Linked DNA regions of Sagittula sp. P11. The protein of the gene in region 2 interacts with the protein of the main gene of each other region in a pairwise test. Links are inferred from orthologs where the notes say so. Each region holds a gene or a part of one and is shown on either strand. Other genes may lie near its edges.

The links. The genes of interacting proteins can lie anywhere in the genome.
Region 1: the proteins of ndk (region 2) and CDO87_RS21995 interact in binary tests that used the Escherichia coli proteins (3 or more experiments, as listed by UniProt). The link is inferred for Sagittula sp. P11 from one-to-one orthologs.

What each region holds. Positions count from the first base shown.
Region 1 is NZ_CP021913.1:4,609,762-4,613,097, forward strand. What follows is about bases 1-2,999. They hold CDO87_RS21995 (uracil-DNA glycosylase), read left to right. Parts: upstream 1-1,177; coding sequence 1,178-1,822; downstream 1,823-2,999. Other genes in these bases: CDO87_RS21985 (aminodeoxychorismate/anthranilate synthase component II), read left to right, coding at 1-165; trpD (anthranilate phosphoribosyltransferase), read left to right, coding at 162-1,181; trpC (indole-3-glycerol phosphate synthase TrpC), read left to right, coding at 1,819-2,622; moaC (cyclic pyranopterin monophosphate synthase MoaC), read left to right, coding at 2,631-2,999. Also shown: more of moaC, read left to right, coding at 3,000-3,107; gephyrin-like molybdotransferase Glp, read left to right, coding at 3,104-3,336. UniProt on the Escherichia coli protein: Excises uracil residues from the DNA which can arise as a result of misincorporation of dUMP residues by DNA polymerase or due to deamination of cytosine.
Region 2 is NZ_CP021913.1:234,024-237,686, reverse strand. The notes cover bases 348-3,336. They hold ndk (nucleoside-diphosphate kinase), read left to right. Parts: upstream 348-1,625; coding sequence 1,626-2,048; downstream 2,049-3,336. Other genes in these bases: CDO87_RS01165 (methyl-accepting chemotaxis protein), read right to left, coding at 2,863-3,336; CDO87_RS01170 (YqaE/Pmp3 family membrane protein), read right to left, coding at 2,609-2,779; CDO87_RS01175 (DUF4112 domain-containing protein), read right to left, coding at 2,145-2,600; CDO87_RS01185 (ABC-F family ATP-binding cassette domain-containing protein), read right to left, coding at 348-1,309. Also shown: more of CDO87_RS01185, read right to left, coding at 1-347; more of CDO87_RS01165, read right to left, coding at 3,337-3,663. UniProt on the Escherichia coli protein: Major role in the synthesis of nucleoside triphosphates other than ATP. The ATP gamma phosphate is transferred to the NDP beta phosphate via a ping-pong mechanism, using a phosphorylated active-site intermediate.

The DNA of each region.
Region 1 (3,336 bases), 4.4 Mb from region 2 along the record:
TCGTGCCTCAAGGTGACGGCGGAGCTGTCCGACGGCACGATCATGGGGCTGGCGCATGAAAGCCTGCCGATCCACGGCGTGCAGTTTCACCCCGAAAGCATCGCGTCGGAGCACGGTCACGCCATGCTCCGCAACTTCCTCGACGTCCTGAAGGTGCCGGCATGAGCGACGATCTCAGACCGCTGATCGGGGCCTCCGCCGACCGCGCCCTGACCCGCGACGAGGCGGAGCGCGCCTTCAGCATCCTGTTCAACGGCGAAGCCACCCCCGCGCAGATCGGCGGGCTTCTGATGGCGATGCGCACGCGGGGCGAGACGGTGGACGAATACGCCGCCGCCGCCGCGGTGATGCGCGCGAAATGCAACAAGGTCCGCGCGCCGGAGGGGGCGATGGACATCGTTGGCACCGGCGGCGACGGAAAGGGCACGCTGAACATCTCGACCGCGACGGCCTTTGTCGTGGCCGGGGCCGGCGTGACCGTGGCCAAGCACGGCAACCGCAACCTGTCGTCGAAATCCGGCGCGGCGGACGCACTGTCCCAGCTCGGGATCAACGTGATGCTGCCCGCCGACCGTGTCGAGAAGGCGCTGGAAGACGTCGGCATCTGCTTCATGATGGCGCCGATGCACCATCCGGCCATGGCGCACGTCGGCCCGGTCCGGGCCGAGCTCGGGACGCGGACAATCTTCAACATCCTGGGGCCCCTTACGAATCCGGCGGGCGTAAAACGGCAGCTGACCGGGGCCTTCACCCGTGACCTGATCCGCCCGATGGCAGAGGTTCTCGGCAAGCTCGGGTCAGAGCGGGCATGGCTGGTGCACGGTTCTGACGGCACCGACGAACTGACCATCGCGGGCGTGTCGTGGGTGGCCTCTCTGGAAGAGGACGGCAGCATCCGGGAAGTGGAGCTGCACCCCGAAGACGCAGGCCTGCCCGAGCATCCGTTCGAAGCAATCATCGGGGGCACCCCGGAACAGAACGCCAAGGCCATGGCGGCGCTGTTGGACGGCGTGTCTTCGGCCTATCGCGATGCGGTCCTGCTGAACGCCGCCGCTGCGCTGACCATCGCCGGCCGGGCCGTCGACCTGCGCGAAGGCGTGGCCCAAGCAGCCGAGAGCATCGATTCAGGCGCGGCGAAAGCAAAGGTCGCAGCTTTGGCGGCGGCCACTCAGGCGGCATGACCCCGCCCGAGAGCTGGAGCCATCTGCCGTTTTTCGTGCAGGATCTGCCCCGTATTGCGGCGGATCTTGCCGGAAGGGCCGACATTCTGCCCCCCGACGCCCAACGCTTTGCAGCAATGGAGGCCTGCGCGCCCGACGAGGTGAAGGTCGTGATCCTCGGTCAGGACCCCTACCCCACGCCGGGTCACGCCCATGGGTTCGCGTTTTCGGTCGCGCCGGATGTCGCCCTGCCGAGGTCGTTGAACAACATCTACAAGGAAATGACCGACGATCTCGGGTCCTGTCCGGCCAACGGCGATCTGCGGTTCTGGGCGGACCAAGGCGTGCTCTTGCTGAACACCGCGCTGACCGTGCCCGCCGGCCAGGCGGGCGGACATGCGAGGCTCGGATGGTCCGAACTGACGCGGCAAGTGTTGCATACCCTGTCCGACAGGCCGCGCGCCTTCCTGCTCTGGGGCAAACACGCGCAGGGGTTCGCCCGCGACATTCGAGGCGAAGGCCATCTCGTTCTGCAGACCGCCCACCCCTCGCCCCTGTCCGCCCGTCGCGGCTTTTTCGGCTCGCGGCCCTTTTCCCGCATCAACGACTGGCTTAAGACGCAAGGCGCCGCACCTATCAACTGGACCGGAGAGGCGCCATGACCCAGACGATCCTCGACAAGATCAAGGCCTACAAGCTGGAGGAGGTCGCCGCCGACAAGCGCGCCAAACCGCTGTCCGAGGTGGAGGCCGAAGCACGCGACGCGTCGCCCGTCCGACCCTTTGCCAAGGCGTTGTACCTGGCCGCCAAAACCGGCTACGGCCTGATCGCAGAGGTGAAGAAAGCCAGCCCTTCAAAGGGCTTGATCCGCGCCGACTTCGACCCGGCGCGGCTGGCGCAGGCTTATGAAGCCGGGGGCGCCACCTGCCTGTCCGTGCTGACCGACACGCCGTCCTTCCAGGGCGCCAAGGAGTTCTTGGTCGAGGCCCGCTCGGCCACCACCCTGCCCGCCCTGCGCAAGGATTTCATGTACGACACCTACCAGGTGGCCGAGGCGCGCGCGCTTGGCGCGGACTGCATCCTGATCATCATGGCCTCCGTATCTGACGCGCAGGCCGCCGAGCTTGAGGATGCCGCGTACGCCTGGGGCATGGATGCCCTGATCGAAGTACACGACGGTGGAGAACTCGACCGCGCGCTGGCGCTCAAGTCACCGCTGATCGGGGTGAACAACCGCAACCTCAAGACGTTCGAGACGACGCTGGACACCACGCGAACCCTGTCGAAGCGCGTCCCCGAAGGCCGCTTCCTGATCTCCGAATCCGGGCTCAACACGCCCGCCGATCTGGCGGACATGGCCGGGTATGGCGCCCGCGCCTTCCTGATCGGCGAAAGCCTCATGCGACAGGAAAACGTGCAGGAAGCGACCGAAACCTTGCTGAAAAACCCCGTCCCGGCCTGAGAGTGACCATGAGCGACCTGACGCATTTCGACGACCGCGGCGCAGCCCACATGGTGGATGTCTCCGACAAGGCGGTGACCGCCCGCGTCGCCACAGCCGAAGGCTGGGTCCGCATGGCGCCGGAGACATTCGCGCTTATCAACGAAGGCAGCGCCAAGAAGGGCGACGTGATCGGTGTTGCACGACTGGCCGGGATCATGGGCGCGAAGAAGACGCCAGAGCTGATCCCGCTGTGTCATCCCCTGCCCGTGACAAAGGTGTCCGTCGATCTGGAACCCGATGCCGACCTGCCCGGTCTGCGCATCACCGCGACGGTCAAGACCACTGGCCAGACGGGGGTGGAGATGGAGGCGCTCACCGCAGTCTCGACCGCAGCGCTGACCGTCTACGACATGGTGAAAGCCGTGGACAAGGCGATGGAGATCGGCGGAATCCGCGTCACCCTGAAAGATGGCGGGAAATCAGGGCGTTACGAAGCGACATGATCTCGGTAGCGGAAGCCCTCGCGCAGCTCTTCTCGCTCGTGCGGCCGATGGAGACGGAAGAGGTCCCGTTGGTGGCCGCATCGGGCCGGACGCTGGCCCGCGCGGTTTCCGCAAGACGCAGTCAGCCGCCCTTTCCATCCTCGGCCATGGACGGCTATGCGGTGACCGACGCTGCGCCCGGCATGACATTGAACGTGATCGGCGAAAGCGCTGCGGGGCATCGTTACGA
Region 2 (3,663 bases):
GCGAGAGCCGTGCCTTCTGGCCGCCGGAGAGGCGCGCGACCTCCGTCTCGGCCTGCGCGGCGTAGAGGCCAAACCCTGCGAGCAGCGCGCGGAGTTTCGCGGGCGGAGAGTCGGGGCGTTCGCGCTGCAGGTGCTGGAGCGGCGTCTCGTCGAGGTGCAGTTCGTCCACCTGGTGCTGGGCGAAGTAGCCGATGCGCAGCTTCGACGAGCGGTTCATCCGGCCGTCCATCAGCGGCAGGCGGTCGGCCAGCAGCTTCGACAGGGTCGACTTGCCCTGGCCGTTCTTGCCCAGAAGCGCGATGCGGTCGTCCTGGTCGATGCGCAGGTTGAGCCGCCGCAGCACGGCGGTGTCGCCGTAGCCGGTGGTGCCGTCCTCGATGTTGACGATGGGCGGCGAAAGCTCGTCCGGCTGCGGGAAGGTGAAGACGCGCTTGGCCATCTCCTCGGGCGGGGTGACCATGTCCATGCGCTCGATCATCTTCAGCCGGGCCTGCGCCTGCTTGGCCTTGCTGGCCTTGGCGCGGAAACGGTCGACGAAGGACTGCAGGTGGGCGCGGCGGTCCTGCTGTTTCCTGGCGGTGGCGGCGAGCTGGGCGCGCTTTTCGGCGCGCAGCTTGACGAAGCCGTCGTAGGGCGTGCCGTAGTAGGTCAGCTTGCGGTCCTCGAGGTGGAGGATCGAGCTGACGGCGCGGTTCAGGAGGCCGCGGTCGTGGGAGATGACGATGACCGTGTGCGGGTAGCGCGCGAGGTAGGATTCGAGCCAGAGCGCGCCCTCGAGGTCGAGGTAGTTGGTCGGCTCGTCAAGCAGCAGCAGGTCGGGCTGGGCGAAGAGCACGCCGGCCAGCGCCACGCGCATCCGCCAGCCGCCGGAATAGGCGGAGCAGGGGCGCGAGTGTTCCTCGGGATCGAAGCCCAGGCCCTTGAGGATCGAGGAGGCGCGGGCCTCCGCGCTCCACGCGTCGATGTCGGCGAGGCGGGTCTGGATCTCGGCGATGCGGTGGCCGGAGGCGGTGTCCTGTTCGGCAAGAAGCGCCGCGCGCTCGGTGTCGGCGGCGAGCACGGTGTCGAGGATCGAGGTCTCTGAGGCGGGGACTTCCTGGCTGACGCCGCCGATGCGGGCGCGGGACGGCAGGGAGATGTCGCCGCCGTCGATGGTCAGCTCGCCCCGGATCAGGCGGAAGAGCGTGGTCTTTCCCGCGCCGTTCGGGCCGACGAGGCCGACCTTGTGACCTTCGGGGATCGTGGCGGTGGCCTCCTCGAAGAGGGGACGGCCTTCGACCGAATAGGAGAGGGATGAGATACGCAGCATGGAGGCGCTTTAGCAGAGGGTTCGGGGAGGGGAAAGGCACGTCGGCGGGCGGCACTGTTTGCTTTCGCAAAAGCGCCCGCCCGCCGACCCGTGGGGCGCGTTTCAGGCGAATGACGGGTATGGGGATGCGCGGCGGGTGGGGCCGCGATGGTCCCGGGGCGGGCTTCGGGCCGTGGTTTGCGTCCCGAGGCCGGGCAGGGCACGTGTGACGCATGGTCATGAGGGGTTTCCTGATCCGGGAGGCCGTGTTATCGGGCGCCGCGATACACCCTGACGACCCCGGACTGTGGGTCGGATCCATCTGGAGGATAACACGATGGCCCTCGAGCGCACCTTTTCGATCATCAAGCCCGATGCAACCCGCCGCAACCTGACCGGCAAGATCAACGCCAAGTTCGAGGAGGCCGGTCTGCGCATCGTCGCGCAGAAGCGGATCCACCTGACCAAGGCGCAGGCCGGCGAGTTCTACAAGGTGCACGCCGAGCGCCCGTTCTACGACGAGCTGTGCGAGTTCATGGCGTCCGCCCCGATCGTCGCACAGGTTCTGGAAGGCGAGAACGCCATCTCCAAGAACCGCGAAGTGATGGGCGCGACCAACCCGGCCGATGCGGCCCCGGGTACCATCCGCGCCGAGTTCGCCGAGTCGGTGGGCGAGAACTCCGTCCACGGGTCGGACGCGCCGGACACCGCGGCTCAGGAGATCGCGTATTTCTTCTCAGGTCTCGAGCTGGTCGGCTGAGCCTTCACCGGTTCCGACATGACGAAGGGGCGCCTTGCGGCGCCCCTTTTCGTTTGTTTGCGAGGGTTTTTCTGCCCGGGACTGTCGCCGGTCGTGTCAGGCGTTGGCGCCGCGGGACCGTCCGAGGCCCTGCACCGGGGTGCGGGTCGGGGGTTGGCGCGGGGTCTGGCCGGGTGTCGTATCGGCGTGGCGCCTTTCCGCGAAGTCGCGCATGAGCGCGGCGTTGCGGAGGTTGGCCTTGAAGCCCACGTCGAAGATGTCGCCGACCAAGGGCACGAGGCCGATCACCCAATCGATGCCGACATTGCCGGCCATCCGCGCCAGAAGGTGCTTCGGCGCGCCGATGTCGTGGGCGAGGTAGACGATGTAGGCCGACGGCGTCAGGGCCAGCGTGTCGCCGATGCCGGGAACGAGGCCGATGATGCTGTCCCAGCCGAGGCGGATGCGCGTGCCGGGCAGGTACATGGCGGCGTCCATGCGGCGGGCGATGCGTTCCGCCCGCTCGACCTTGGCGAAGATGGTCTTTGCGTCGTGCCTGTGCGCGTCGGTCATGGCCGGGCTCACGCGTGGGCGGGACGGCGCGAGATCACCCAGATCGCGTGTACGACGCCGGGGAGCCAGCCGAGAAGGGTCAGCAGGATATTGAGCCAGAAGTGCTTGCCAAGGCCCACTTCGAGGAAGACGCCCAGGGGCGGCAGGAACAGGCTGAGGATGATGCGGATGAGGTCCATCTTGGATCTCCTTTACGTTGCCGGGTTGAACAGGAAACGCGGCAACGGTGTGGAAGTTCCGAAGATGTCCGGCGCCGCCCGGGTCAGGCGGCGCGTTCGGCGGGCATGATCACGGGCTCTGCGGTGTCCAGCCTGAACTCCGATACGGTGCGCGAGAGGTCCTGCGCGGTGCCTGCAAGTGCGGAAGAACTGGTCCGCGTGTCGGCGACAAGCCCGGCGTTGGCGCGGGTCAGGTCCTGAAGGAGCTTCATCGCGGAGTCGATCTCGGCCAGGTCGCTGGCGTGCGCGCTGGTGGAGGCGGCGATGTCGGAGAGGGTCTCGTCCATCTTGTGGATGCTCCGGACCATGATCTGCAGCGACTGGCCCGCGCCATTGACGAGCTGCACGCCGTCCTGCACCTCCTTGTGGCTTTCGGAGATCAGCTTCTTGATGTCGAGGGCGGACTTCGAGGAACGGCCCGCGAGGTCGCGCACCTCTTCGGCCACGACGGCGAAGCCGCGGCCGGATTCGCCCGCGCGGGCGGCCTCCACCCTTGCGTTGAGGGCGAGGAGGTTGGTCTGGAAGGCCAGTTCCTCGATCACGGTGACGATCTTGGCGATCTCGTCGGAGCGCTGGCTGATCTGGTCCATGGCGGCGATTGCCTCTGCCACGGTGCGGTCCGATTCGGCGGCGGTGTCGGAGGCGGCGCGCGCCTCTTCCTTCGCCGACGCGATGCGGTGCGCATCGTCGCGGGTCTCTTCCGTCACGCGGGTAACGCCGTCGGCGCTACGCGTGATGGCGGCGCCCTGCTGTTCCGTCCGGTGGGCGAGGTCTTCGGCGCCGTCCTTCATCTGGCCGGAGCGGTCGGTGATCTGCGTGACCGCGGAGACGAGGCCGGAGATCAC